3 regions of the Bacillus sp. LL01 genome follow, and region 3 is predicted to be linked to each of the others. Evidence: predicted binding sites of a transcription regulator. Region 3 holds the regulator's gene; each other region holds the start of a gene.
The links. Region 3 encodes LexA, which represses DNA repair genes until DNA is damaged. Its sites were predicted from a motif close to CGAACATATGTTCG; they were not measured.
Positions count from the first base shown of each region.

Region 1: the regulator LexA is predicted to act here: its motif matches at 5,013-5,026, upstream of AB685_RS03500 (UV damage repair protein UvrX).
Region 2: the regulator LexA is predicted to act here: its motif matches at 4,479-4,492, upstream of AB685_RS13930 (DNA repair exonuclease).

Region 1 covers NZ_LFEL01000001.1:681,794-692,382, reverse strand. The annotation lists gene AB685_RS31650 (hypothetical protein) at 1-171, shown strand, start outside; gene AB685_RS03525 (MBL fold metallo-hydrolase) at 230-1,207, shown strand; gene AB685_RS03520 (SDR family oxidoreductase) at 1,211-2,002, shown strand; gene AB685_RS03515 (DUF3221 domain-containing protein) at 2,063-2,668, shown strand; gene AB685_RS03510 (ankyrin repeat domain-containing protein) at 3,188-3,862, shown strand; gene AB685_RS03505 (hypothetical protein) at 3,838-4,377, opposite strand; gene AB685_RS30110 (YqzH family protein) at 4,526-4,696, opposite strand; gene AB685_RS03500 (UV damage repair protein UvrX) at 5,097-6,353, shown strand; gene AB685_RS03495 (YolD-like family protein) at 6,301-6,735, shown strand; gene AB685_RS03490 (HPr family phosphocarrier protein) at 6,786-7,025, opposite strand; gene AB685_RS03485 (radical SAM protein) at 7,127-7,954, shown strand; gene AB685_RS03480 (hypothetical protein) at 8,053-8,544, opposite strand; gene AB685_RS03475 (HAD family hydrolase) at 8,835-9,452, shown strand; gene nikA (nickel ABC transporter substrate-binding protein) at 9,796-10,589, shown strand, end outside.
Region 2 covers NZ_LFEL01000004.1:290,798-301,386, reverse strand. The annotation lists gene AB685_RS13960 (coproporphyrinogen III oxidase) at 1-414, shown strand, start outside; partial or broken gene AB685_RS13955 (MaoC family dehydratase N-terminal domain-containing protein) at 562-938, shown strand; gene AB685_RS13950 (enoyl-CoA hydratase) at 1,037-1,819, shown strand; gene AB685_RS13945 (YhzD family protein) at 1,902-2,087, opposite strand; gene AB685_RS13940 (ABC transporter ATP-binding protein) at 2,208-3,110, shown strand; gene AB685_RS13935 (ABC transporter permease) at 3,103-4,359, shown strand; gene AB685_RS13930 (DNA repair exonuclease) at 4,546-5,784, shown strand; gene AB685_RS13925 (AAA family ATPase) at 5,790-8,825, shown strand; gene AB685_RS13920 (MFS transporter) at 8,925-10,127, shown strand; gene yhaM (3'-5' exoribonuclease YhaM) at 10,217-10,589, shown strand, end outside.
Region 3 covers NZ_LFEL01000001.1:44,988-55,576, forward strand. The annotation lists gene AB685_RS00210 (nucleoside hydrolase) at 9-953, shown strand; partial or broken gene AB685_RS00215 (DUF421 domain-containing protein) at 1,025-1,643, shown strand; gene lexA (transcriptional repressor LexA) at 1,677-2,291, opposite strand; gene AB685_RS00225 (recombinase family protein) at 2,424-3,098, shown strand; gene AB685_RS00230 (DUF896 domain-containing protein) at 3,143-3,373, shown strand; gene tkt (transketolase) at 3,464-5,470, shown strand; gene sirA (sporulation inhibitor of replication protein SirA) at 5,637-6,068, shown strand; gene AB685_RS00245 (YneF family protein) at 6,161-6,379, shown strand; gene AB685_RS00250 (ABC transporter transmembrane domain-containing protein) at 7,322-9,070, shown strand; gene AB685_RS00255 (ABC transporter transmembrane domain-containing protein) at 9,074-10,589, shown strand, end outside.

The sequences.
Region 1 (10,589 bases), 640 kb from region 3:
GAGGCAGGAGTAGGTGAAATAAGTTACGATCTTGACTTGACGTTATTTCAAAAAAATGAACTGGGAAATTATATTAGTTATTCAGGAATACCCCTTTCTTTTTTTCCTTATTTAGTGCATTCTATAATTGAATGGTTATTCACCTATCCTTTCGAGTCAATTATTTTGTAATAACTTTATTAATCATTTCTTACATATAAACATACAAAAACAAGTAAAAAAGGGGATAATGATGAACAGGGTTTCTTGTAAGCAAGAGATAAAGCAAATTACAATCCCGACCCCGTTTGCGGTTGGAGACGTACATACTTATATTATCATTACAGATAAAGTCACACTGGTGGATGCCGGAGTCAAGACGTTGGAGGCTTGGGAAGTGTTTCAGCGGGAACTGAACAAGCACGGGCTAAAAGTGTTGGACATTGACCAGGTAGTAGTAACACATCATCATCCAGATCATGTAGGATTGCTGGATTACCTCCCATCGAATATACCGGTGTATGGACATAAGCGTGCACATCCTTGGATGACGCAAGATCAACGCTATTTTTCGATGCATGAAAGCTATTATAAGGAACTTTTTGAACAGATAGGTGTGGATAAGCGTTTTTATCCATTGTTGAATGCTATTGATAAGCCTTTACGTTTTTCCTGTCATCGTGGCCTTACTTCCTTTATTGGGGAAGGGGATCGGCTGCAAGGCTTGGCGAACTGGCGCCTTATTGAAACGCCAGGACATGCAAGTAGCCACCTTGTTCTTTTTGATGAAAAGAGCGGAACATTGATAGGGGGAGATCTGATTCTGGCAGATATCTCACCTAACCCGTTGGTGGAGCCACCTTATGTTGGTGAATCCGATCGGAAGAAATCGATGCTCGATTACATACATTCTATTGAAAAAATGAAACGCTTGCCAATTACACGTGTTCTGCCTGGCCATGGAGATATCGTTGAAAATGTACCGGAATTATTGGAAACCCGTTTGAAGCAGCAGGATAAACGTGCAAACAAAGTGGATGGTTTTCTTAAAGAGAAGCCTGCAACAGCCTATGAAATTTGTCAGTTCCTTTTCAAATCTGTCTATGAAAAACAACTGTTACTAACGCTTTCTGAAACACTTGGTCAAATTGATTATCTTCTTGATAAAGGCTTAATTATAGAAGATGCTTCTTCCAAGCCATTTACGTATAAAGCGGGAGGGGAGTAAGCTGTGGCTAGTCTTAAAGGTAAATACATCGTAATCACTGGTGCATCAGGTGGGATTGGAAAAGCCCTCGCGCTTGAAGTGGCCAAACGTGGAGCGACTCCTATACTGATGGCACGATCCCTGGATAAATTGGAGCAGGTGGCAGCGCAGATACAGATCAACCATCAGGTAGATGCACTTTATTACAAGCTGGATGTCCGAAATCATGCAGATATTGAGCAAACGTTCAGCCAGCTAATGACCGAGATTCCAGCGGTGGATGTCCTGGTGAATAATGCAGGGTACGGTAAGTTTGACGATATTGCTGATTTGTCGCTTGATGATATGAGCGGAATGTTTGAAGTGAATGTGTATGGCTTGATTGCCTGCACGAAAATGGTACTGCCGTCCATGCTAGAGCAAAATCAAGGGCATATCATCAACATTGCATCTCAGGCTGGCAAGATTGCTACACCGAAATCGAGTGTATATTCTGCAACGAAGCATGCGGTTCTAGGCTTTACCAACAGCATGAGAATGGAGCTTCATGATACTAATATCTTTGTAACATCGGTTAATCCAGGTCCAATCAGGACGGAGTTTTTTGATATAGCAGACTCATCCGGCAGCTATAAGCAGAAGGTGGACAAGTGGATGCTAGAGCCTGAAGTTGTTGCAGAGCGCATTGCCGATGCGATGTTCACACGTACTCGCGAAATCAATCTTCCTGGCTGGATGAATATGGCCAGCAAGCTTTATCAAATGTTTCCCGGGCTTGTGGAGAAATTCGGTGGTAAGGCGTTTCGACAAAAATAATAGACATCCTGTAACTTTTCATTTTATGTTCCGTCCAATAGGGCAAGAGGTGATAAGAGGATGAAAACACTAAAATTCATGTCATTGCTGGCTTGTTTCCTTCTTTTGTTTGGTTGCGGAACAGCTGGTGGCAACAACAACAGTAGCTCGGGTTCCAATCCGGGTTCAGGTGAAGAAATTCCGGATGAGGAACCGGTGGATGACGAGGAGCAGGCCGTCGAGGATCTGACAGGTTATATTGTTTCGATTTCTGATGAAGGGCAAACACGTATTTTAGTGACTGGTCAGCACCCAAGCAGTGGTGGATCTGGCACATCTGCTACCATGTACACCCTTGAGGAGAGCACGAAGGTGGAGAACTCTGAGGGTGAGGCGTTGGAAGCAGCTGATCTGAAGGCGGGAATGAAAGTGACAGTCTGGAATTCTGGCATCGTAGCCGAATCCTTTCCAGCCCAGTCTGGCGCCATAAAAGTGGTGATCGATGCGGACCAGGATGAGCATGAACAACAGGCAGTTGCCAAGGCATTGGAAGAAGTGGAAGCAGGTAACCCGTGGCATGTCGAGGATGTGTCAGAAGAGGGTGACCATCAATATAAGGTGACGCTGAAGAATCTGCTGGATGACAGTGAACCGGTGGAGATTGAGGTGGAACTGGAAGAGGGGTAAGTTGCACTTGCTACCTCTACCTTTAATCTTTTTAAATAAACCATGAAACGTCTTGTGATTGACACAGGGCGTTTTTTGTTTGAGGACTGCTTTTGAAAGCTGATGCGGTGGAATCATATCAGTGTGGAAGGGTTGTAGGATTGTCGATATTTGGCGCTCTTTGCCGTTTGGCATGTATTGCAGTGAGTTTAGACAGTAAATGGATCACTTTGGCTCGTATTTTAAAAGTTTGGACAGTATTCTACGCAGCCCCGCCAGTAAATGTGTAGTTTTGGACAGTAAATGTGGCTGAACGAAGGTTGATGGGGGAGGTCAAGAGACTTTCATAGTATGGGGGCATCTAAATAGATTTGGAGAGAAGAACGCTATGAAAGTCTAGCTTATTATGGAATAATTAATAGAATAACCCACCTTTTTAAGAAAGGAGTCATACATATGAACTTTATTTTTGAAGATGAAGACTTAGCCGTCGCCGCCGTCCAAGCAATTCAAACCGGTGATGTTCCATCGCTGAAGCGTTTGCTAGCTGACAATCCCGGTCTTGTCACGTCAAGAATCATTGCAAGGGGTTACCATGATGAAAAGTCTGGTAGCTACGGAGTCTCGCGTACACTGCTTCATGTGGCAACCGACTGGCCTGGTCACTTCCCTAATGGAGCGACAACGGTGGGCACTTTGGTTGAGGCGGGAGCAGAGGTGAACGCTAGGTTCACTGGTCATCACACAGAGACACCCTTACATTGGGCTGCTAGCAGTGATGATATGGAAACGCTCAATACGCTTCTTGATGCTGGTGCGAATATAGATGCCACGGGAGCAGTAATCGCAGGAGGGACCCCGTTGGACGATGCGGTGGCATTCGGCCAGTGGAATGCAGCTCATCGGCTAGTGGAGCGCGGTGCTCAGACCAATCTGTGGAATACAGCGGGACTGGGGATGATGGCCGAGGTGAAAGAATACTTTGAAGGCAGGCAACGTCCTACCCCATTCGAAATCACTCAAGCTTTCTGGCTGGCATGTCACGGTGGCCAGCTTAGTGCAGCAGAATACCTTCTAGATCACGGGGCTGATCTCAATTGGATCGGCTATGATGGGCGTACTCCGCTCGACGCAGCAATTCGCAGCAAGGCTGACAACAAACTGATCGAGTGGCTGCGTAGCAATGGTGCTCATTCTGCCGAGGAAATGGAGTAAGGTCTTTCTTTTCCGGTTTCTTTTGCAGACATTTTCGTTAACGACTTTTGGGAGCTTTTTCCGAAACTCTTCTCCCAAATCATCTGAAATCCGTACATCAACAAAGACTTTATCAAAAATAACCCATACAACTGATGACGGTTCATTTTTTTCATTTCGAATACGCCTATGTTCTTAAATAATACGTATATAGGATACACAAATATGGCGTCCACGAATGCATTCAATAGGAAGTACAAGTAAAACCGTCCATATGTAAGACGTAATATCCAAAGTGAGCCAGCAAAGAACGGCCCGACAATAAAGGCAAATTCATTTATAAAGTATGGCGGGATTTTTTTGTAGATGGCCCACCATTTATATTTTTCCGCAATGATACTTTCCAACGCAATTAATATGGACATGAACAATGTGCCAGGTAAATATCTTTTAAAGTGCTTCCATCCCAGAAAAGGGAGCGTCATAAAAGAGATGAATACCATAATCCATAATACCAACACAGGCCGTTTCTTCATGATGCTCCTCCTTTTGCTGTTGAATTTCTTTATTTATCTTGTGTAATTGTGTAGGATTTATGAATTAATATACAACATGCCCTGAAAAGTAGAGAGCTGCATTTAACTAAGGAAAGCACTATCCTCATTGGAACAGTGCTTTCCTTTTTTACTTACTCAAATATTCATACACCACGTCATTGACCACTTCAAACACATCCGATTCAGGACCTTCGGCAACAATACTGTTGACTTCTTCTACCATTTTTTCATATTCCTCTTCACTAAGTGGAATGGACTGAAAATCATGCTGATATTGAACAAAACAATTTCGTATCATCTTTTTTAATGGCTGTTTTCGTAAACTTTGTTGCTATTTCGTATTTTTACAACGACCGTTATATTGTTGCTGTCGTGCTCTTTTCCTGATTATTCGGAGAGATTGCATGATATTTTGAAAGTAGATACACGGTAAAAAGTCCAATTGCCGACTTTTTACAAGCGAATAGCAACAATCTTTGAGAAAAGAGCCTTTTTAATAAATTTCTTTCCACGTCTGTCACCTCATCCATCCCTTATTATAAAGGTTTTAAAGTGGTAACTAGAAAGTGGAATTGTAATTTGTCGAAATATGTAGTGGAATTTACCATTGAAACCGAACGTATATTCGCTTATTATTGGGTATATACTACTAATACGAACATACTTTCTGTTTTAGTGAGGTGTGAAGGTTCGTGGACATGGATTACAGCAAGATGCCAAACAACAAGATTTTATGTGTAGATATGAAAAGTTTTTATGCCAGCTGTTCTGCAGTGATGATGGGGCTCGATCCGCTCACCTGCTACTTGGCGGTAGTCGGGGATATGGAGCGTCAGGGAAGCGTCGTGCTTGCGGCCTCTCCCATGCTGAAAAAAGAATTCGGAATCAAGACGGGCTCACGCCGATTTGAGATTCCAAATGACGAACGCATCCATATTGTAAACCCCAAGATGGCAACCTATCTGCGCATCTCCACAGAAATCACCCGGCTTTTCAACCGATATGTCCCAAAGGACGCCATCCATACTTACAGTGTCGACGAAAGCTTTTTGCAGGTCGACGGAGTGGAGGCCCTTTGGGGAGACGCCACCACGATTGCCGAAAAAATCAAAGAGGACATGGAGCGCGAATTCCAGTTGCCATGCGCCATCGGAATCGGTCCGAACATGCTCATGTCAAAGCTTTGCCTGGATATTGAAGCAAAGAAAAAAGGCATTGCCGAGTGGACCTATGAAGATGTGAAAAAAAAGCTCTGGACGCTCTCTCCACTCAGCGAAATGTGGGGAATCGGATCCAGAGTTCAAAAAACATTAAATCGAATGGGAATTTTCAATGTTGGACAGCTCGCAAATTACCCTCTCGAGCTGCTAGAGAAAAAATTTGGTGTGATGGGCAACCAACTGTACTATCACGCCTGGGGGATTGATCTATCAGAGCTTGGCGCCCCGATTATCCAGGGCCAGATCAGCTTCGGGAAAAGCCAGATTCTAATGCGCGACTACACAGACCCGAAAGAGGTCAAACAGGTCATTCTGGAGATCTGTGAGGAAGTCGCAAGAAGAACACGCCATCACCGTAAAGCGGGACGCACCATCAGTCTGGGAATCGGCTACAGCCGCGATGAGCTCGGCGGAGGCTTCTACCGCTCCCGGACGATGGAACGTGCCACCAATGTCACGATGGACCTATATCGTACCTGCCTTGAGTTGTTCGAGGAAAATTATGAACCGAAAACGGTACGGAAAATTGCAGTGTCCATCTCCAATATTGTGGAGGACAGCGAAATGCAATTGAGCCTGTTTGAACTGGAACAGCCTAAAAAGCGCGAACTCGGCTATGTAATGGACACCATTCGCGGAAAATACGGAACCAATGCGCTATTGCGTGCTGTGTCCTATACCAATGCCGGAACGGCCGTGCACAGAAGCAGGCTGGTTGGCGGGCATAAGGCTTAGTGAACTTCAGACATCTTCAAGCGAATTTGTATTAAAGTTAAAGAAAGGATTGTTGAAGATGATACGAGATCGCGGAACCATTAAATGGACGTCCATGATGCTGCCGGAGCATGTCAAAATGCTGCGTGATTGGACCAAAGAGGATTTATACCAAACCAAACCAGAACTCGACGAACAGCGGCTCGAAGAAATGAATGAGCTGTTTTGCGAAGCGATGGAAACGGGTAAGGAAGTAACCATCACCTATTATGAAAAAAGAAGATACCATCTGTTTGTAGGAGCTGTGCACCATCTTGATGGCTATCAAAGGCGCTTGCATGTGGTGGATAAATTTGGCGAAGCAGGTTGTTTATGTGTAGATGATATTTTGGATATTTCCTGATATAAAAACAAAAACATCCTTCCCCACGAATGAGGAAGGATGCTCCATTATTATTTCTTTTCAAAATATCCAAGAGCCAAAATGGCTTCAAATACTTCTTCGCCTTCCTCGGAAGTAACTTCCACTTCCTGGCCGGGTTGAAGCGCAAGCGCCAAGACACCAAGCAAGCTTTTTGCATCGACTACCCAATGCTCCTTCTTAAATAAAACCGTCCCAGAATAAGAACTGATGGTATTGACTAGATTGCTTGCAGATTCGGCAAAGATAGGTTTTAACACCGTGAGTACCATATGTATCTACCCCTTTTGTAATATGATACTTTAAGTATAAAGAAAATGATGGAAACAACAAGAGAAAAATATTGATATTAATGGAAGAAAGGAGCCAAAGGATGAGAGTGGAAGTAACGGAGAAGACACCACAAAAACTTTTGACCAAAGCGAGTGGCTTCCTAAAAGGCTATACCCACACACTTAACCCTTATATTGGTTGTGCCTTTGGTTGCTCATATTGCTATGTCAGACAAAGCCCGGTGGGTCTGTTCCGAAAACAGGAATGGGGCACATGGGTGGATGTAAAGAAGGATGTAAAAGAAAAGCTTGCGAAAGAAATACGGCTATTGAGGAAAAAGGAACAACCCATCAGTATTTTCATGTCATCTAGTACCGACCCTTATCAACCGGTGGAACAAAAAGAGGAGGTTACCCGAACTCTTTTGGAAGTACTGGTAGAGGATCCACCTGATTTTCTTTTTGTCCAAACAAGAAGCCCATTGGTGACAAGGGATATCGATCTTCTTAAGAAATTGGGAGAACGGATGATGGTAAGTATCACAGTAGAAACAGACTTAGAAGAGGTCCGTAAGAGATTTTCACCAGCAGCACCACCAATACCTGCAAGGATTAAAGCATTAAGAACCTTACATGAAGAAGGCGTACCAACACAGGTGGCCATTGCTCCGGCTCTTCCATTTTCAAGGGATTTCGCGCAAAAGCTGAAGGGAATTGTGGATAGGGTATGTGTAGACGATTTTACCGGTGATGGAAGTGGAGGCAAGCGAACGGCCCGTCTAGATGTTTATGATAAGTATGAGACAGAAGAGATGACAAACTGGTTAGAAGGAAATGTGCAACAGAAAGTTTTTGAGAAAATGCGAGAGGTATTTCCTGAAGAACAAGTTGTCCGAAGTCCAGAGGGGTTCTTTCCGCCTAAAGTATAGGGGCAATCAAAAGCTTAGGTGACAAGGCTACTAAGCTTTTGATTGTAAATAAGAACGAATTTTGTCTCTTAAACCACCGTTATTCGTGAAAGGTTAAGTTATTCATACCAGCCATTTGAATCAGGTAACTTCTGGTACTCCTCCTTGGCTGCAACTAATTTATGTATATAGTTCTCCAAATCAATCAAATTTCTCACGTCTTCAGGATACTCGCAAAAATCACTATAAGAAAACTCCTTCGTCTCCCCGTTCATTTGGATGTGCCAGGAGGTAAATGAAGGAGGTTCAGTTGCACACTGAACCTCTCTATCAATGTCCAAATCTCCCATTATGTTTATTTTTAACATTTCATTATAGATGAGATCTTTTTCCTCAACTGTTAATGGTATCTTAGCTTCTAAGGTGCCGTCTATCACAAGATCTTTAATTATCATGTCATTAAAAGTATCCACTTCTTGTTTGCCATAGGTACCATATGTAAGGCTAAATTCAAAATCAGCAGGCATGACTGGAGTACTAACATCTTTGTCATGACTGCATGCAGAAATGAAGAATAAAATTGGTAAAAAAATAAAAGATAATAACTTCATATATTGATCACCTCTACATCACAGACGAAAAAAATGTAATAAAGTTACTGTTATTCACAGAAAAAAGCGAAAATACGATACAATAGAAAAATAATTTTCCTATTGAGGTGAATGATATGATGATAACCCTTGGAGATGTAATCTTTTGCTTTTTTTATCCCATTAACCTTCCTTGTTGGAATAATACTACTGGTGCGTTCTTCTAATAAGAAGAAAGAGCGGATACAAAGCTTGGAAGCAAGAATAGAAGACTTGGAAAGAAGAATAAATTAACTGGAAGGTGGTCAACAATGGACAGCATTATTTTTGATTTAGATGGTACGTTGTGGGATTCTGTGGAAACAGTAAGGATGGCATGGAATAAAGTTCTGGAAAATGATGATCAAATAGAGAAAGAGTTAACAAGTGATGATTTCAAAGCTACCATGGGGTTGCAAATGCATGAAATAGAAAAGATTCTCTTTCCAGATATGGAAGAAACGTATCGTACTCAATTGTCGAACAAATGTTGCGAAGCGGAGAGAGTGCTTCTAGAGCAAAAAGGAGGTCAGCTCTACGAACAGTTAGAAGAAGTGTTAGAGAGCTTATCCCAAAAATACAAGCTTTTTATCGTAAGTAACTGCCAAGTTGGATACATAGAAGCCTTTTATAAATACCATCAATTGGAAACGTATTTTATTGACTATGAGAATCCGGGCAGAACAGGATTATCAAAAGGTGAAAATATAAAATTAATCATGGAGCGCAATCAACTTGAAAGCCCTGTTTATGTAGGGGATACGCTTGGAGATCAACAAGCAGCAAGGGTAGCAGGTATTCCTTTTGTCTACGCTAGCTATGGCTTTGGAGAAGTGGAAGAATATGATTATATCATTCATTCAGTCAGTGATCTTCAATCAATATTTTAACTTTAATTTACTCAGCCAAAACCTTGAAGGGATGTTCATTCTTTCAAGGTTTTTATTATGCCATAGTAGGTGCCTTTTCATTTTTGTTATTGACGGTTTAAAAAGGGAGGTGTATAGTAAATCTTGCAAATAGTAACTATTACGTTTTGAGGGCGTATTTCCAAATGAACCTGACATCAGCATGGTGTTTAAATCGTAATCATTCTATTCTAAAGGAGTACTCTCGCAAGTTGGAGGTACGTTAATCATTGGCGCATCCAATGCGCTTTCCAGACAACAGATGCCTGAAGCTAAGATAAAACCAAATCTTGCTAAGGCCGAATAATTACAAGGAGAGAAAAAAATGAAATTTAAAAAATCACTCATATTTCCTATTTTTATCATATTTCTACTGCTCATCGCAGGTTGCAGTAATGCAAATGAAGAGACAACTTCTGAGGAAAAAGGAGAAAAGTCTGTAACGATGTTATTCAGTTTCGCTTCCAAAACAATGGATCCGCATCAGGATTGGATGGGAGTGCGTGCTGGAGTGGCAGAAACATTGGTTCGAATTGATGAAAACCTGGAGATTCAGCCATGGCTGGCAGAAGCATGGGAGAGGAAAGATGAAAAAACCTGGACATTTAAGATTAGGAAGGGTGTCACCTTTCATGATGGGACACCAGTCGACGGGGAAGCAGTGAAATCTTCGTTTGAAAGGGTGCTAGAAACGAATGAAGCTATTGGATCTAGCTTGAAAATCGAATCTATGGAAGCGGAAGGTCAGGAGATAACGTTCGTCAATACAGAAGAATACCCGGCATTCCTTTCCGAACTGGTACATACGAATGCATCCGTCGTTAAAGCAGATGCAGAGAACATGGGAGAGAATCCGATTGCAACGGGCCCGTTTAAGGTGGCAAGCTTTGCCCCTGAAACGGAAGTGAACTTGGTGAAGTATGAAGATTATTGGGATGGCGAAGCAAAATTGGATCAAGTGAAAATCAAATTTAATTCAGATGGAAATGTTAGGGCACTCGCCCTTCAATCAGGCGAAGCTGATATTGCCTATCACCTGCCTCCTGAGTCGTTGGATCCAATTGAAAGCAGCGACAACCTACGTGTTGAATCGGTACCAAGTCTTCGTGTCCATTTTTT
Region 2 (10,589 bases), on a different contig from region 3:
TTGACCGTTCATACCTTATCATTCAAACGGGCATCTGAAATGACACAGAATAAAAATCGATACAAGGTTGCAGACCGCTATGAAATCGGGAAAATGATGGATATGGCAACCGAGTGGACGACAGCTCATAACTATGTCCCGTACTACCTGTATCGCCAGAAAAATATTTTGGGCAACCTCGAGAATGTAGGTTATGCATTGCCTGGCCAGGATAGCATCTATAACATCATGATTATGGAAGAGAAACAAACAATCATTGGACTCGGGTGTGGGGCATCAAGTAAATTTGTCCATCCTGAAACAGGCAAGATAACTCGGTTTGCCAATCCGAAAGATCCCAAATCCTATAACGATGGCTTTGAACATTATACGGATGAAAAAATCGGGATTTTGGAAGAAGTTTTCTTTGGATAGGGCTCTAGTTTCATTTGATTAATTAACTAAGGGGTGAGGATAGGGTTCCTCATCCCTTAGATTTTTTGTGTTAATGAGTGAATAATCATTCATTTTTAAACGTTTTCATATTATACTAGATATATATAACTTGGAGGAGGGAAAGGGATGACAGTCCAAATAGGAGAGGTACTGACTTATTCGAGAACATTTACAGTGGAGGAGATCTTGCAATTTGGAGAAGTTTCAGTGATAAAGGCAGGCACCATGTAGAACAGGATGAACTTGGCCGTTTAATGGTTCATGGATTGTTAACTGCAAGTCTCGGTACCAAAATAGGGGGAGACCTGAACTACATTGCAAGAGAAATGAACATGGAATTTCTACGCCCCGTTTTTACAGGAGACACCATCACCTGTGAAGCCACCCTCACCAATGTCCAACAACAAGAAGGCTACAAACAAGTCAACGTAACATCCATCTACACCAACCAAAAAGGCAAACAAGTCCTCCTAGGCAACAGTAAAGGTATTATTCGAGATTGAGAGAGAAACTCCTGCGGGGGTCTGACCCCCGCACAGAACTTTAATATTTCTGAATATTTAAAAATAATTCAATGGATTCCTAGAAAGGGTGTGTTTGTATGAGTACGGTTAATGTGTTGAATCAAGGTTCGGTTGTGGTGTTGGAGTTGAATCGGCCGGAGTCGTTGAATGCGATGAATGTGGAGATGCTTGTGGAACTGGAACGTGTCCTGGATGAGATTTCAATGAATGATGCGAAGGTGCTGGTGTTAAAGGGAAGCGGAAATGTGTTCAGTGCCGGTGGGGATATCAAAATGATGCTTCAGGAAAATGTAGGTGGGGACTTTGACCAAGTAATGGATACAATCGGTTCCATTATCACCAAGCTTTACACGATGCCGAAAATTACGATTAGTGCCCTTCATGGTGCCGCGGCAGGACTGGGTTTGAGCTTTGCTCTTGCCAGCGACTTTGTAGTAGCACATACCTCCACGAAGCTTGCCATGAATTTCATCAAAATCGGGTTGATCCCGGATGGCGGCGGTCACTTTTTCATGGAAAAGCGTCTTGGTGAAGCAAAGGCCAAACAGATGATCTGGGAAGGTAGAACGATCTCTGCTGAAGACGCTCTCCGTTTAGGTTTGGTGGATAGCCTGGCAGGAGATCAAGTCGAAGAGGAAATCTCGCAAAGAGTTGCTCTACTTCTCCATGCTCCCCTGCAGGCGATGCTAGAAACGAAGGCGATTTACAAAAAGCAATCCCTGCCAAAGCTACAGCAGATTCTTGAGCTTGAAAAAAATGCTCAGCGTAGAATGAGACAATCCCAAGACCATAAAGAAGGTATTAGGGCTTTTGTTGAAAAGAGAAAGCCTCAATTTACTGGAAAAAACAGAAACAATTAACAAAAACGCTTGGAGACATAATGCAAAGGTCTCCAAGCGTTTTTTACTTTATTGGAATGTTTAGCACTTTTGTTGCACCTGTCTACCGATGAAAAAGAACCAGCTTTCCACTTGCGTTTGTACAGCGGTGAGTTGTGTCCAGAAGTTTAAGCTCTTCTAGTTTTTTTTCGCCTATTTCCTTTGCCGCTTCTTCTGTTGCAGCCTCAAAGCTCTCATCAAGAAGTGTTTCCCCGTTTTTACTAAAGGCCGTTAACATATATTTTCCCATTTGTTTCCCCTCCGTGTCTAGTAACTGAATCGCAATTCATTAAATCTATTTTACTACATTATGAAACTATTTTACACTTATAATCGTATAGGTAACAGATAGCATAGGAGGGATTACTATATGGCATTAAAGATAGAAGGTGTGACCAAGAAATTTGGGAAGCATGTAGCCGTTAATAACTTGACCTTGGAGATACCTGAAAGTGAAATGTTTGGTTTTCTAGGTGCGAACGGTGCCGGTAAGACTACCACATTCCGTATGGTACTTGGATTGTTGGAGCCAACGCAAGGGAAGATTTCCTGGGCAGGGAAGCCGATAACATATAGAGAGAGCCACCTGGTCGGATATTTACCAGAAGAAAGAGGGCTTTATCCCAAGCTGACAGTAAAGGACCAAATGATCTATTTGGGCAGGCTGCGCGGGATGGAGAAGGCGGAGATCCTGAAACAGCTCGATTACTGGTTGGAACGGTTCAAGGTACCGGAATATCTGAATAAAAAAGTGGAAGAACTCTCAAAAGGGAATCAGCAAAAAATACAGTTTATCGCGTCGACCATCCATAATCCGAAACTGCTTATTTTGGATGAACCTTTCAGTGGTCTTGATCCGTTGAATGTGGAGTTGCTAAAAGAAGCGGTAGTGGACCTTAAAAACCAAGGAACATCTATCGTCTTTTCAAGTCACCGAATGGAGCATGTGGAAGAGCTTTGTGAACATTTATGTATCATGCATCATGGTCAGCCTGTCGTCCATGGGTCCCTTAGGGATATCAAACGCTCATTCGGGAAGAAGAATGTCATCATTCATGCAGATTTTGACTTAGGATATTTATCAAATATAGCAGGTGTAACGAAAACGAAAAAGACTGCAGAAGGAATGATTCTACAGGTTGATGATGAAGATGTTTCACAGACCCTGCTGCAACAGATAACAGGTAAAGGCTATATCCGGAAATTCATCTTGGAAGAGCCATCCTTGAATGATATTTTCATAGAAAAGGTGGGTGCTTCTTATCATGAATAAATTCTTGATTATCTTAATGCACACATACATGAGCAAGTTGAAGTCCAAATCGTTCATTATTTCCACATTGATTACAACAGTGCTTATTATCGGTGTTACAAACATTCAATCCATCATTGATATCTTTGATAAACAGGAAGACAAAGTGGTAGCGGTTTTGGATGAGGAGAACGCAATCGCACCATTATTGGAACAGCAACTTGCGATGAATCCAAACAGTAATCTGAATCTAGAAATGGTAAGCAACGAAACAGATGCTGAGAATAAAGTGACGAAAGGAGAGTATGATGGGCTTCTCGTACTTTCCACCGACCAGGCCGGCTTGCCATCAGGAGTGTATAAAGCCGCTTCCATTACAGATTCTGAGACGATGATGCAAGTGGAGGCTATGCTTCAACAGGTGAAAAATGAACTGGCAACAAGCCAGCTTGGGTTATCACAGGAGGAGATTGCGCAGTTATATACACCAATCACTTTTGATGTAGTGGCATTGGAGGAGTCAGCAAAGTCAGCTGAAGAGCTTAACCAGGCCCGTGGATTGGTTTATGTCTTGCTCTTTGTCATCTACTTTTCCGTCATTCTTTACGCAAGCATGATTGCAACAGAAGTAGCCGTGGAGAAATCCTCCCGTGTCATGGAAATACTTATTTCCTCGGCATCCCCGATCATGCATATGTTCGGAAAGATCTTGGGAATCGCCTTGCTGAGTTTAACGCAGCTTGCGTTCTGGATTATCATCGGATATTCTTCACTGAGCCGTAATCTGGATGGCATGACCGAAGCTGGTGGTGTGTTTGAATTTTTTGGAGTCGGTGATCTGCCAATAGCAACCTTTGTCTATGCGGTTGTATTCTTCCTGTTGGGATATTTCCTTTATGCAACATTTGCTGCTTTCCTTGGCTCGCTTGTAAGCAGAATTGAAGAAATCCAACAGATGATCATGCCGATGACGTTATTGATAGTGGCTGGATTCATGATATCCATGTTCGGTCTCGGTAATCCTGACAATTCCTTTATCCAGGTAACTTCATTCATTCCGTTTTTTGCGCCAATGATCATGTTCCTTCGAGTAGGGATGTTAAATGTTCCTCTTTGGGAGATCAGTCTTTCCATTGGCCTTTTGATGGCAACAATTGTACTGTTGGCCATCTTCGGTGCAAAGGTGTATCGTGGTGGCGTCCTGATGTATGGAAAGTCCTCGTCGTTGAAAGATATCAAAAAGGCATTGCAGCTAACGAAAAATAAATAGTTTTATTGAAGGCATGTGGGATCAGGATGTTGGAGCCCATGTGCTTTTTTCTATATCCATAAGAAGAGTCTTCGCAATTTGCTACAATCAACAGCTAGATAACTGAGAAATCTTCATACCGAACGTGCATTCGTATTTCGTCCGTGGTAAAATAAAGGTAAGACAAATAATAAGAGGTACTAAAAAATGATGAAAAAAATTCGTTTTCTTCATGCAGCAGACCTGCATTTGGACAGTCCCTTCAAAGGGTTGACCCATCTTCCACCTGAAATTTTCAATCAAATAAAAAACAGCACATTCCGGGCATTGGCTAACCTCATAGACATGGCAATCAAAAAAGAAGTGAATCTGCTTCTTTTGTCAGGGGATTTATTTGACCTGGAGCAAAGAAGCCTGTATGCACAAGCCACACTCAGAAAAGAATTTGTAAGGCTGTGGCAAGCGGGAATTCAGGTTTACATTATCCATGGAAACCACGATTATGTCACAGAAAACCATCGACTCTTTCGATATCCTGAAAATGTCCATGTTTTTAAAGAAACGGTTGAATGCGAGCCTTTCATCAAAAATGGGACGCATCTGGCCAACATCTATGGTTTCAGCTACAGCAGAAGGCATACGACAGAAAATATGACCAAGCATTATCGGAAGTCTAACACGAGCGTCCCTTTTCATATCGGTATGCTCCATGGAAACCTATCCGGCAGGGAAGAACATGACCCTTACGCTCCTTTCAGTATTCGTGAGCTTTTGGAAAAGGAATTTGATTACTGGGCACTTGGGCACATACATAAACGGGAAATCTTGCATAAAAATCCTCCGATTGTATATCCCGGCAATATTCAGGGAAGGCACAAAAAGGAAACAGGAGGCAAGGGTTGCTATATTGTGGAACTGACAGAAGGAGGAAGGGCAGAACTAGAATATGTTGAAACATCCCCCATCGACTGGGAGGAAGTGGAGATTTCCATCAAAGGACTGGAGTCGTTGGATCAGTTGATGGAGGTAACAAGAAAAGCATTAATTGCCCAAAAGGCTGAAGACAAAAGTAAATTGGTAAGGCTTATTTATAAAGGGAGTGGGGCACTGCACCAATCCCTTCAAGATGAGAGTAAACAGGAAGACTTGCAAGTCCTTTTGAATGAGGGAGAGGACAATAGAAATCCGTTTATATACATATACTCCTTGCATGTTCGGACAACAGGTGCTTTCAATAGAGAAAGCTTGCAGGAAAAGAGCTTTTACCGTGATTTTTATTCCATGTTGGAGCAGATGGAAGATATGGAAGAGGTTCTATCCGCCCTATACCGGCACTCAGAAGCAAGGCACTATCTGGAGCCATTGGATGATGAAGATAAGAGAGAGATCCTGGGAGAAGCAGAGCAATGGTTGGTGACTAGGTTTCTGGAAAGCGAGAAGAGGTGAACGCGTTGAAAATAAAGGCATTACATATTTATGGCTTCGGAAAATTGGAGAATGTCATGGTGGAAAACTTTTCTCCAGCTATTCAGGTTTTCTATGGAGAAAATGAGGCGGGAAAGTCCACCATCATGGCGTTCATTCATGCAGTCCTTTTCGGATTTCCTGCTAAAAATCAACAGGACTTACGTTACCTTCCCAAAAAAGGATACAAATATGGTGGAAAGTTAATTATCGAAACAAATGATCAGCGCTCCATTACCATCGAGCGAATTGCAGGAAGGTCTTCAGGTGACGTCTCTGTATTGGACGAACAAGGAAATCAGTGTGAATTGGATGATATTCTAGGCGGATTGGACAGATCGATGTATAAGGGGATCTTCTCCTTTAACATCATGGATCTGCAGAATCTCAAGCTGATTGATGCGGAACAGCTTGGCGGTTATCTGTTTTCATCAGGACTTATCGGAAGTGACCAACTCCACAAGCTTTCCAATCAGCTAAATAAAGAGCAGGAGGATCGCTTCAAACCAAACGGAAGAAAGCCTGAAATCAATAGGTTATTGATTAGTTTGAAAGATGAGGCGAAAACGGTACAGCTTTGGAAGGGAAAAATAGAAGAATATGAAAGGCTTCAATCTGCTATAACAGATTTGGATGAACAACTTAAAGCTATCCAGCAGAAAAAAGAAGATGGTACAACGGAATTAAAATATATCGAAGCCATGCTTGCCATTCAGCCCCTTGTGGATAAAATCGAACTTATTCAATATCAGATGAAAAGTTTGGGGGATGTCGAATCGATACCGGTGGACGGCCTTTCCAGGATGGAAAAATGGCAAACCGAAGAGGGGTTCTATCAGACTAAATTAGAAAAAGTGTTCCAAGATATCAGGGACAGAGAGAAGGAACTGCTAGAACTTCAAGTGAATCAACACCTTTTGGATAAGAAAGAAATGCTGAAGCAATTGTTATCCCAACGCCCAACATATGAGCAGGCAAAGAATCAATTGGTCCTGCTTTCCTCAGAACTTGAAAAACTGGATAATCAGATTGTGATTTTGAAGACGGAGTTGGATTGGAAGGGATTACATGACGAAACGATTGATGAGGTCAATACAAGCTTGGCTTCCAAAGCCGATTTAAAGGAACTGTTAAAGCAAAATCATGAGCTTTCTATTCAGAAACAGCGACTGGATGAACTGTTCCAGGCAACAAGGGATGAACTGGAAATGCAAGAGGAAAGGGTGCAAAGTCTGGAAAAAGAGTTGCTCCCGGTGGATGAAGTGATGCGGATGAAAAAAGTCGTCGGAGATCTGGGGAAGGACAGCCTTGAGAAAGAGATCCATGTTACCGAGCAGCTGCTATCCCAATTAGAAAGGCAGCTCGAGGGTCAGGAATTTGCCAAACGCTCGAAAAAGAAGAACAAGATAATTACAGGCACAGTAACTTTCTTAATCGGTTTAGCCGGCTCTATAGCTTTGTTCTTGCAGAACCAATTTTTCCTTGCACTGTTGTTTTTCCTGATCTTTGGCGTTATTTCGTTTATGATTACCAGAAAGTATGAACCAGATGGCCTTTGGGCAGATTTTAAAAAGGAGAAAGAAGAATTGCAGAGCAAGCTGGAGAAGTTGAGGGCCGAATTCTTTTCAAGCGGAACCTATGAAAAATTGGATGAATACCAGCAGGCCCTTGCGAAAGAAGAACAAGTAAATCATCTTTTGCAAAAGGAAAGGCTACTTCTTTCTCAAAGTGAACGGGCATACAATAAAATTATTCATCAGTTTGAAGAATGGGAAAAGGAGAATTTCCTATTTGAGGATAATTGGAGAAATTGGGCCAAATCAACACGCCTTGCCCACATCTCATGCACCTTTATGGAGGAAGCGTTCGATAAGGTGGTCCTTTTGAAATCCACTATTGTTGACAGAAAGGCATTAATCGAAAAAAAGAAGCATTATGAACTTTTAGTAGAAGATTTTACAGTCCGTGTTACTCAAATGGTGAAAGACATCAACTGGGAGGACGAGTATGCTTCTCCTGAAGATGTTCTCAGTCAAATTGATAATATTATGGAAGAACATATAAACAGACGGCAAAGGGCTGATAGAATCGAGGAAATTGTCTCGGAAATGCGTGAGGAGTCTACTACATTAGCCGTTCATCTTGAGGATGCACGTAAAAAGATTCATTTGTTATATGAGCAGGCTTGTGTAAAGGATGAAAATTCCTTCCGTTTGAAAAGTCACCAACGCACAGAACAGATGGAGCTTGAAAGGGACCTTGCGTTGGTATCGAGTCAATTAAAACAACTTCAAAATGCCTATCATGTCACACTGGAAGCAAGTAGACCCTTGGATAGCTGGAAAAAGGATAAGGAGGAGTTGGAGCGGAAGCTGGGAGTGCTAAACGAAAACCAGCAACATCTGCTTGAAAAAAGAACTGCTACTTATGAAACCATCCGGCATCTGGAGGAGGGCGGAACCTATTCAGACGCCGTTCAACGACTTGAATTGTCCAAAAGTACGTTACAGCGTCATGCGCGCAAATGGGCGGTGTATGCTACAGCTCAGCACCTTCTTACAAAAACCATGGACTTTTATCGGACAGTTAAGCTGCCCAAAGTTCTCGAGCACGCTTCAGAACACTTTCGTTTCCTAACCGATGAAAATTATGTCAGAGTCCATGACAACAAGCTTGAGAGAAAAATCATAGTGGAACACCAGGACGGTACAATTTTTGAGCCGAAAGAGTTAAGCCAGGCAACGATAGAACAATTATATATAGCCATCCGCTTTGCGGTAGCACAGGTGTGGAGTGAAGAACAGAGACTCCCATTTATGATGGATGATAGCTTTGTCAATTTCGATCGAAAAAGGTCAGACCTGGCTATCGAGTTGATGAACAGGTTGGCGCAACAGGGAAATCAGTTTATCTTTTTCACCTGTCATCATTCGATCCAAAAAAGACTGTCACATGGAGCCGCCAACTACGTATTTTCATTCAGCAACAACACTGCGGTCGGAACGTTTTCATCTCCTGATTGAAATTGGCCCCATCCATTGCCGAATGGAAGAAACAAGTGCTATGCTTAAGTAGGTATAGACAAGCAAGTTGAAAGGATAAACAGAATGAGTGAGAGTGTAATGAAAACTAATAAAGCACCGTTGATTCTATTAAGCTTCAATCTATTTATCGTCATGGTCGGCATAGGATTAGTCATCCCGATTCTTCCTTTTTATATCGATAAATTCGGTGCAGATGCAAAGACGTTGGGATTGCTGGTAGCAGTATTTGCGTTTATGCAATTCCTCTTCGCTCCTATGTGGGGAAGGCTCTCGGATAAGGTCGGTCGAAAGCCTCTCATCACTATCGGTCTTTTTGGATTTGCGATAGCGGAATTCATCTTTGCTTTTGCAAACGGATTGGGGATGCTGTTTCTATCGCGAATACTGGCTGGAACATTCGGTTCGGCACTGATGCCTACAGCCATGGCTTATGTTTCAGATGTCACCTCTTCTGAAAAAAGAGGACAGGGCATGGGAATCATGGGGGCTGCCATGGGTCTAGGTATCGTTGTTGGGCCTGGAATAGGAGGATGGCTTGCCGAATACGATCTCTCGCTTCCTTTTCTGGTGGCAGGTGTTGCGGCAACCATCGCCGGTATAGTTTCTGTGTTAATACTGCCAGAATCCTACTCCAAAGAAAAACGCGAAAGTGACGCTCTCCTAACATCGGGAGAGAAGCGGGACAATCAATTTATTGTCATGTATAAAGCGATTAAAAGCCCGGTCGGTTTCTTGCTTATCCTAGTGTTCATTATGAGTTTCGGTTTGGCCAATTTCCAATCCATTTTCGGTTACTACACCATGCAACGTTACAACTATAACCCAAGTGAAATAGGGCTAATCATATTGATTGTCGGCCTAGTGGGAACCATTGTACAGGGCGTTCTGGTTGGTAGGCTGACGAAGCGGTTTGGAGAGGAAAGGGTGGTTACAAGTGCATTAATGATCAGTGCGATTGGTTTTGTGATGATGACACTTGCTACAGGTTTTACTACGGTCCTTTTGACCACCTGCCTATTCTTTCTCGGAAACTCCCTCTTAAGGCCTTCCTTGAATTCGTTCATTTCCAAACTCGCAGGAAGCAGACAGGGGCTTGTCATGGGTCTCAATAATTCTTTTCTTAGCCTGGGAAATGTAGCCGGTCCCATATTGGCAGGGATTTTCTTTGAAATCAATATCCACATACCCTATCTGTTTGGAGCTTCCATCATGCTATTCGGATTGTTTGTCACAAAAATATGGCTCGCCAAGAGAAAGGAACGGGTAGAGGTTGCTTCATAACATTGTTGTTCCTGATTATAAATGAGTAGTATTATAAGCGTACTCACATCTCATAATCATCATTTAATTTTTGATAGGGGGAAGGAAAGATGAAGAAGGGTATTCTCCACTTTGAAGTGGGAGAACAAGTAGATGTTCATTTACTGATTAAAAATGCAACAAAAGGTATCGCCAGCAATGGAAAACCTTTTTTGACTTTAATATTCCAAGATAAGAGCGGTGAGATAGAAGCGAAACTTTGGGACGCTTCTTCCGATGATGAGGGGCTATATACGCCACAGAGCATTGTGAGGGTCCTTGGGGACATACATCATTACCGAGGACGTAATCAGTTGAAAATCCGTAAAATTAAGCCGAAGGAAGACCATGAAAACGTCAGCGTCTCCGATCTCATTGAAACAGCCCCTTTAAGCCAGGAGCAAATGATGGATAAAATCACTCAGGCGATATTTGAAATGAAAA
Region 3 (10,589 bases):
GTGAAAAAATGAAAATATTGCTTTTTGCAGATCCTGGAATAGATGATTCCTTAGCAATAATATACTCTTTGCTAAATGAAGAAATCGAGTTGATGGGAATTGTAACAGGGTATGGGAATGTTTCCGTATTTGATGCTACCAGAAATGCCGCTTTCTTACTTGCTCTTGCAGGGAGGACGGATATCCCTGTTATGAGAGGGGCATCTCAACCATTGAGTGGCATTCATACAATTTTTTATCCTGAAATACATGGACCTCAAGGGTTGGGACCAATTATTCCACCGGAAGATTTTCAAGCCGATGTTAGTCCGTTTGAAGTGTTGTTCGAGATTATTGAAAAAAATATAGAAGACATTGTGATTGTGGATGTTGGAAGGCAAACCACTCTTGCATTCGCGTATAATCTCCGACCTGAACTTATGGAACAGGTTAATGAGGTTTATCTTATGGGAGGGGCGTTTATGGTTCCCGGAAACGTAACAGATGTTGCAGAAGCTAACTTTTGGGGAGATCCAATAGCTACAAACGTTATATTGAACAAAGCAAAGAAAGTGTATATAACTCCACTTAATGTAACGAACAGAGCGGTAGTGACAAGGGATATTGCCACATTCATATTTAATCGTACGAACAGTCCCTACAAAAATTTAATTCCCGCTGTAACCAATTATTATGCTACATTCTACGACCAGGTGATGCCTGGAATAGATGGTTCACCAGTGCATGATGTATTCACGCTTTATTATCTTTTAAATAAGGATAAAACCTATACAATCAAGAGAGATGTTAGGGTTGCAATTGTTGACGGAAACAGAGGGCAAAGTATAGCAGATTTTAGGATAGTCTATAAAGAGCCAGAATTTGAGCATTATATAGCGATGGATTTTGATTACAACGACTTCATTAAAGACTTTATAAGGGTTAATTTGAGAGACGCAGGTCAAGAATCTTAATTTGTTTACTGAATATATTGCAATAAAATGACAAATATAAGGATATAGCAAGTTGATGGGGTGAAACTGCAATGGATTTAAATTGGATTTGGAAAGCTATTTTAATTACTATCATTGGTACGCTCTTATTAAGAATTGCAGGAAGAAAGTCTATTTCTCAGATGACTTTAGCCCAAGTGGTAATTATGATCGGTATCGGTTCCTTGTTAATTCAACCTTTAGCAGGGCAGAGCATTTGGGTAACATTTGGAGTGGGAATCACACTTGTAGTAACACTTGTATTAATGGAGTTCTTACAACTAAAATCAGACTGAGAAGCTTATTACAGGTAAGGCGAAAATTTTAATAGAAAATGGAAAATTAAATGTAAAAACATTAAAAAAGTTAAGGTTTACGATTGATCAATTAGAGATGAAACTTAGACAAAATAGTATTTCAAGTATAAGTGATGTGAAATGGGCTACGCTTGAACCGAACGGACAGTTAGGTTTTGAATTACTAGAACAAGCAAAGCCTGTTACAAAGAAGGAATGGAATCTCCTCTATCAGGAAATTCAGCTCTTAAAGATAATGATTGATCCTTCAAGTAAACCAAGCCGCATAAACAAGGAGGAAGAGGGGAATTTATTTACGGAAGTGAAAAATGGGAAACATAAATTAAAAGAACCTCCTGGTGAATTACTGGATTAAATTAAAAATAAAAAAGCCGATGGTCGGCTTTTTTTAATGGATATTACGATAAACACCAATAACTTTTCCGAGAATGCTCACATTACGAACAATGATTGGTTCTAATGTGGAGTTTTCCGGCTGTAATCGGATATAATCCTTTTCTTTAAAGAAACGTTTAACGGTAGCTTCATCCTCTTCTGTCATAGCAACGACAATATCGCCGTTGTTTGCGGACTGCTGCTGCCGTACGATAACATAGTCACCATCAAGGATGCCGGCTTCAATCATACTGTCTCCCATAACCTCAAGCATGAAAACCTGTTCGTCCGGGGCAACATAGCGATCAGGAAGAGGAAAGTAGTCCTCTACGTTTTCGATCGCTGTAATCGGCTGACCTGCAGTTACTTTACCAATGATCGGTACATTGACTGCGGAGATCTTAGGTACAAGTTCATCTTCCATAATTTCAATCGCTCTCGGCTTAGTCGGATCTCGTCGGATAAGCCCTTTGCTTTCCAATCGAGCAAGATGACCGTGTACAGTAGAACTGGAAGCAAGTCCGACAGCTTCGCCGATTTCACGGACGGAAGGTGGATATCCTTTTGCTTGGACTTCTTTTTTTATGTAATCCAATATGTCTTGCTGTCTTTTTGATAGTTTCATAATCCGCACCTCTATCATTTATATTGGTACAAGTATAGCATGTTACAGTCAAAAATACAAACATAAGTTCGAATAATTGACAGGAATATATGTTCGTCCGATAATGATAGTTCAATAGAAGCGGGGGGATCAAAAGTGAAGGGAATTATTTATTGCCGTGTAAGCACAAAGAAAGATACACAGGAAACATCTTTATCTCGTCAAAGGGAAGAACTTGTTTCGTTAGCATTAAACCAAGGTATTGAAGTGATAGAGGTAGTAGAGGAACAGGCAAGTGGGTATGACTTGGATCGTGAAGGTGTTTTTCAAATAATCGAGCTGATTTCTACTCAAAAAATCGATGTCGTTCTGATCCAAGACGAAACAAGACTTGGTAGAGGAAATGCAAAAATAGCCTTTTTGCATTGGTTAAGAAAGCATGATATCAAAATTTACTGTATTACTGATAACGGCGAACTGACTTTATCCGATTCTGATTCCATGGTTATGGATATTGTGGCAATTGTAGAGGAATACCAAAGAAAATTACATAATTTGAAAATAAAAAGAGGCATGCAGCGAGCGGTAAAAAGAGGATATGATCCAACAAAGAACCTCTCGAACATCCATATGAGCCCTGGTCGAGAGAAAATCGAAATTCCAATAGAAGAAATTGTAAGGCTTCGAAAGAACAAGCTTACTTTCCATGAAATCGCTGCCACATTGAGAGGGCTTGGTTATGATGTGTCCAAGGCAACCGTAAATCGGCGGTATCGGGAGTATATTGAAGAGACTGACACCGGTTTGCTTGTAAAAAAAGAACCGCTCTAGTAAGATAAAGGCATATCTTCACAAGGATGAAAGAAGGGTTTACTATGCTATCAAAAGAAAAAATCGCAAGAATTAATGTACTCTCCAAGAAGGCGAAAAGTGAAGGGCTTACCAAGGATGAGGCTGCTGAACAACAGATGCTTCGTCAGGAGTATATCAAGACTTTCCGTGCTTCCATGGATAATACTCTACAAGGGGTAACGGTAATGGATCCTGAAGGAAATGATGTTACTCCGGAAAAATTAAAGCAAACAAAAAAGAATTTAAAGCATTAAACGCTTTTTTTCAGAACATTGGAACATACTATCTATGATAAAATAGAATTTTTCCAAGAAAAAATAAGTTAAAGAGAAAGGATGGAAAAGATGACACAACAAATAGATCAACTTTCCATTAACACAATACGTACACTAGCAATCGATGCAATTGAAAAAGCAAATTCCGGACATCCTGGAATGCCTATGGGAGCCGCTCCAATGGGGTATTCATTATGGACAAGATTTATGAACCACAATCCGAAGAACCCGAACTGGTTCAATAGAGACCGTTTCGTACTCTCTGCAGGTCACGGTTCCATGTTGCTTTATAGTCTTTTACATCTAGGTGGATACGATGTATCTATGGATGACTTGAAGGAATTCCGTCAGTGGGGAAGCAAAACTCCTGGACATCCTGAATTCGGACATACACCAGGTGTAGACGCAACAACAGGCCCACTTGGACAAGGTATTGCCATGGGTGTTGGTATGGCGATGGCAGAGCGTCACTTGGCTGCTACATATAACAAAGAAGGTATGGAATTGGTAAATCACTTTACATACAGCATTTGCGGAGATGGAGATTTGATGGAGGGTGTATCTGGAGAGTCAGCTTCCCTAGCATCCCACTTGAAATTGGGCCGTTTCATCGTCCTTTACGATTCCAATGACATTTCACTTGATGGCGATTTGGATCGTTCATTCTCTGAAAGCATTGAATTGCGTTTTAAAGGTTACGGCTGGCAATATATCCGTGTTGAAGATGGAAACAACCTTGAGGAGATTGAATCAGCAGTGCAAGAAGCGAAAAGTGATCTTTCTCGCCCAACTATGATTGAAGTGAAAACCACAATCGGTTACGGCTCACCTAACCGTTCAGGTAAATCAGATGTTCATGGTGCCCCACTTGGATCCGATGAATTGAAACTGACGAAAGAAGCATATAAATGGACATTTGAGAACGACTTCCATGTTCCGGAAGAAGTGTACACGCATTTCCGTGAAACCGTTGCGGAAAAAGGTGCCAAGGCTGAATCCGAATGGAATGAGCTTTTCGATGCATACAAATCGAAATATCCTGAGCTTGGGAAACAATTGGAAGCAGCGATCAAAGGTGAACTTCCAGAAGGATGGGATTCCGAGATTCCTGTATATGAAGAAGGTAAAAGCTTGGCATCCCGTGCATCCTCCGGAGAAGTTCTTAATGCCATTGCGAAACAGGTTCCATACCTCTTTGGTGGATCTGCTGACTTGGCTGGTTCCAATAAAACAAATATTAAAAACGAAGCGGACTTCACTGCAGAAGATTACAGTGGACGCAATATCTGGTTCGGTGTTCGTGAATTTGCAATGGGTGCAGCATTAAATGGAATGGCACTTCATGGTGGACTTAAAGTGTACGGTGGTACATTCTTCGTATTCTCCGATTACTTGCGTCCGGCAATCCGCTTAGCTGCACTTCAACAGCTACCGGTAACATTCGTGTTTACACATGATTCCATTGCTGTAGGAGAAGATGGACCTACGCATGAACCAATTGAACAGCTACCTTCATTACGTGCAATGCCTAACCTATCTGTCATTCGTCCAGCTGATGGAAACGAAACAGCTGCTGCATGGAAAGTTGCGCTGGAATCAGAGAAAACTCCGACTGCTCTAGTGTTAACCCGTCAAAACTTGCCTACTATTAAAGGTACAGATGAGACTGCACTTGATGGCGTTCGTAAGGGAGCATATGTCATTTCCAAAGCTGGAAAAGATACTCCGGATGCACTTATCCTTGCAACTGGATCTGAGGTTGGTCTGGCTGTAGATGCACAACAAGCATTACAGCAAGACGGCATTCACGTATCAGTTGTCAGCATGCCAGCATGGGATCGTTTTGAACAGCAATCCCAAGAGTACAAAAACTCTGTTTTACCTAAAGACGTGAAAAAACGTTTAGGTATTGAAATGGCTACTCCACTTGGTTGGGAGCGCTATACTGGGGATGAAGGAGATATCCTAGCCATCAACGGTTTCGGAGCTTCTGCACCTGGAGAGCGTATTATGAAAGAATACGGTTTTACAACAGAAAACGTAGTGGCACGAGTTAAGGCGCTACTTGATAAATAATTGTTAAATACGAAATGGAGCAATGTCGAATTTACGGCATTGCTCATTTTTTTATGGTTTCGACAACATTCGCTAAAAATAGTCCCTTGCCAACTACACTATCAGACAAAACTTTCCTCAAACATTCTCTATAATACTAGTAAAGAGGATGATAGGAGGGTTTCGTATGCGTCAATATATGATTTATTTGATAGAGGAAGAAGTGGCAAAGCATTATTCAGGTAATGAGTTAAAGCTATTCCAACTTTTTCAGCAATACGAGCAAGAGGAACCACTTCATGCAATAATTAAGCAGCAAGTGGACTATGTCACAATTCCCATCCCAACCTTCCCACTCCAACAATCACTAGAATCTATATTGAAAAATAAACAAGGCTACAAACGTGTTGCCTATCAGCATAGAATAGAGAGGGAAGATTCAACTGCCAAACTATCTATTTTTGAAAAATATCTAAAACTTACTTCTACAGGCTCCTTTGAAGCAGAAGCAATATTCTTTGAAATCATCCGAAAGCAGGCACCATATTTTCTGGCAATTGATGCCGATAGTAAAAGGTATGGCTGGCTCCAGCCGATCAAACAAAGAAAATTTGTTTAATGGATAGAGAAAAATAGCGGAAAATGTTGTATAATAGGTTCTAGTTTAGTACACTACATTGGTAGACCTAGTTTTGAGGAGGAAATTTTTTAATGGAAACATGGATTTGGATTCTTATTGTAGTTCTAGCATTGATTGCTGGGGTTGCACTAGGATTTTTCATCGCTCGTAAGTACATGATGACTTACCTAAAGAAAAATCCACCAATTAATGAGCAAATGCTTCGCGTGATGATGATGCAAATGGGAATGAAACCATCCCAAAAGAAAATTAATCAGATGATGTCTGCGATGAATAAGCAAATGAAATAAATGAGAAAGCACTCCAGTGTATGGGTGCTTTTTCTTTTTGTTTGGGGAGATTTATTATGAGTGTGAATACTAATGAAACTCGTATAGACAGCTAGATTTGGAATCTGTGTGTCCATTGGGGGTGTATGAAGCGCAGAATGAGCAATAGAGTAGAAAAACGCGTGTCATCTGTAGCGTATGAAGCCCGAAACCGAAGGCGGTAAGAGAATCCGGTAGTCATAGGGGACGTATGAAGCCCGAAACTGAAGGCGGTAAGTGAATCTGGTAGTCATAGGGGACGTATGAAGCCCGAAACTGAAGGCGGTAAGTGAATCCGGTAGTCATAGGGGACGTATGAAGCCCGAAACCGAAGGTGGTAAGTGAATCTGGTAGTCATAGACGTCGTATGAAGCCCGAAACTGAAGTCAGAAAGAGAATCCGGTAGTCATAGGGGACGTATGAAGCCCGAAACCGAAGTCAGAAAGAGAATCCGGTAGTCATAGAAGTCGTATGAAGCCCGAAACTGAAGGCGGTAAGAGAATCTGGTAGTCATAGGGGACGTATGAAGCCCGAAACCGAAGTCAGAAAGAGAATCCGGTAGTCATAGAAGTCGTATGAAGCCCGAAACCGAAGTCAGTAAGAGAATCCGGTAGTCATAGACGTCGTATGAAGCCCGAAACAGAAGTCAGAAAGAGAATCCGGTAGTCATAGAAGTCGTATGAAGCCCGAAACAGAAGTCAGTAAGAGAATCCGGTAGTCATAGACGTCGTATGACCTCCGAAATTGAAGTCGTCAAGAAAATCCGGCGTTCATAAAACCAGCTTAACCAACAAAAAGAAGTCCACAATAAACCTTGGCATCATAACAAAAAATAATTCTCCATAAAAAACTATCTTCCTAAAAATTTGAATATTTGCTAAACTGTTATAGTTGATCATAGTTATATAAATCGGGGGAAAGACCATGAGTATTTTTAAGGATCTGTGGTGGTTTTTTAAACAGGAGCGCAAGTCATACATTCCGGGAGTGCTCCTACTTGCAATAGTTGCATTTCTTGAACTTATTCCACCAAGAATAGTGGGAATGACAGTCGATTATATTGTGGACGGCACACTCACAAGAGAGACCATCCTGAAACTGATGCTAGTATTACTGGGTACTGCCATTATCGTCTACATTCTTCGGTATCTCTGGAGAATCATGATTTTTGGCCCGGCAGTTAGACTGGCCAGATTACTGCGCAATAATTTATTTGAACACTTTACTAAGATGTCGGCAAGTTTCTATCAGCGCAGACGAGTCGGGGACTTGATGGCTCATTCCACAAATGACCTTCAAGCGATCCAGCAGACTGCCGGTGCCGGGGTACTCACACTTGTCGATTCCTTAATGACCGGTGGATTCGTATTGATTGCCATGGCAGCCACCATCAGTTGGAAGCTGACGCTGATATGTCTGCTCCCACTACCTTTTATGGCATTGGCGACGAACTACTACGGAACTCTTTTACACAAAACATTTCATAAAGCACAAGCTGCATTTTCATCGTTGAATGATAAGGTGCAAGAGAGCGTGAATGGGATTAAAGTGGTTAAAACATTCGGGCAAGAAAAAGAGGAAATTGAAGAGTTTGAAAAACAGGCAGAAGATGTAGTGAAAAAGAATGTTATCGTAGCAAAAATAGATTCCCTTTTCGATCCTACTATTGGGTTGATCATCGGGATTTCCTTTTTCCTTGCCATCGCTTTTGGTTCCAGATATGTCATGATGGGTGAAATGACAATTGGGGAATTGATTGCATTTACTACCTATTTGGGTCTGTTAATCTGGCCTATGCTTGCATTTGGCTGGCTATTCAACATCGTGGAACGTGGAAGGGCCTCCTATGATCGTGTCTCGACACTTATGAGAGAAGAAGTCGACATTAAGAATGCTACTGACTCCATTGAAGTAGTACCTACAGGAGACATTCAATACAATGTGCAAACCTTTACATATCCTAACGAAAAAGAAGCCCTATTACGAGACATTCAATTCCAGTTGAAACAAGGTCAAACTCTTGGGATTGTGGGAAAGACTGGTAGCGGAAAAACAACGTTGTTGAAAATGCTGATCAGGGAATATGATGGCATCCAAGGTGATATTTTTATCGGTTCCTATCCAATTACAAAGTATTCATTGGAATCGCTGAGAAAAGCTATTGGCTATGTACCTCAGGACCACTTCCTGTTCTCGGCAACCATTGCCGATAATATTGCTTTTGCATTACCGGAAGCGTCGTATGAGGAAATAATTCACGCAGCGAAATTGGCAAACATCCATGATGATATCATCGAGTTCACAGAGGGCTACCAGACGATGGTGGGGGAACGCGGTGTTTCCTTATCAGGTGGACAAAAGCAGCGTCTATCCATAGCCAGAGCGTTGCTTATGAATCCCGAAGTATTAATACTCGATGATTCCCTATCTGCAGTTGATGCCAAAACGGAGGAGAGCATCCTTCATGCCCTTAAAGAAAATCGCCAGGGCAAGACAACGATTATTACCTCCCACCGTTTAAGTGCCATCCAGCATGCACAGGCAATCCTTGTATTGGAAAATGGGAAAATTGTTCAGAAAGGTACACATGGGCAGTTGATGGAAGAAGAGGGATGGTACAGGGAAATGTATCATCGTCAAGCATTAGAGTCCCTAGTGGAGCATGGGGGTTAGAAAATGAACAATAAGACAATAACGGCAAAAGAGCAAAGGAAGGTTCTAAAGCGGCTATTAGGATATGCCAAACCACATACAAAACAATTCATCTTTGCATTCAGTTTACTAGTACTTGCAACCATAGGTGAAATAGTAGGTCCCTTGATTATAAAGGTGTTTATCGATGATTATTTAACACCTCAAGTAATGGAAACAGGCCCGATAGTAACACTAGCTTCTTTATATATCGGGATACTGATTGTAAAAGTGGTCATTACTTATTTTCAGCTATTGAAATTCCAGAAAATCTCGTTAAAGATAATTCAAGAGCTCCGGATCGATATTTTTGCAAAGGTACAGCGACTCGGATTGAAGTTTTTTGATAAAACACCTGGGGGGAGTATTGTTTCTAGGGTAACCAACGATACTGAAGCAATCAAAGATATGTTTGTGAGTGTCATATCGACGTTTGTTCAAAATGGTGTATTTTTGATAGGAATATTCATTGCAATGTTTTTCTTGAATGTACAACTGGCCATCTTCTGTTTGCTGATTATACCAATCATATTTGCAATCATGGCTACGTACCGTCATTTCAGTTCGAGGTTTTATGCGGATATGAGAGAAAGGCTCAGCCAGCTGAATGCCAAGCTGAATGAATCATTGCAAGGAATGTCCATCATTCAGGTATTTCGGCAAGAGAAGCGGCTGCGGAAGGAATTCGCAGAGATCAATGAGGCGCATTATCAGGCTGGTGTGAAAAATATCAAGCTTGACGGGCTTCTGCTACGTCCGGCAATCGATTTTGTTTATGTTTTGTCCTTGATTTTAGTGTTGAGTTATTTTGGTATATCGTCCATAGGGAATGTGATTGAAATTGGAGTTCTCTACGCATTTGTCAACTACCTTGGGAGATTCTTTGAACCGGTGAATCAAATGATGATGAGACTTTCTATGTACCAGCAAGCAATAGTTTCCGCGTCCAGAGTATTCCATCTACTGGATGAAAAAGAGCTTGCACCCACAGCAGTAAAGTCGCTAAGTCAACCAGCCATTACTTCAGGAGAAATTGAATTTAAGAATGTGACTTTTTCTTATGACGGGAAGCGTGATGTATTAAAGGATATTTCTTTTACAGCGAAACCTGGGGAAACGGTAGCGTTAGTCGGTCACACCGGCAGTGGAAAGAGCTCCATCATCAATTTATTAATGAGGTTCTATCAGATAGAAAAAGGAGAAGTCCTTATTGATGGTTTTCCACTGAAGTATTTTGAAGATCAGGAGCTTCGTAAAAAGATGGGGCTCGTTCTTCAAGATCCGTTCCTTTTCTATGGAACAATCAGTCATAACATCCGGTTGCATAATCCTTCGATTTCAGATGCGGAGATTAAAGCAGCGGCAGAATTCGTCCAGGCGGATTCGTTTATTAAAAAGCTTCCAGAACAATATGAACAGCTCGTAGTGGAAAGAGGAGCAACCTTCTCAAGTGGTCAAAGACAACTTGTCGCATTTGCAAGGACCATCGCAACCAAGCCCA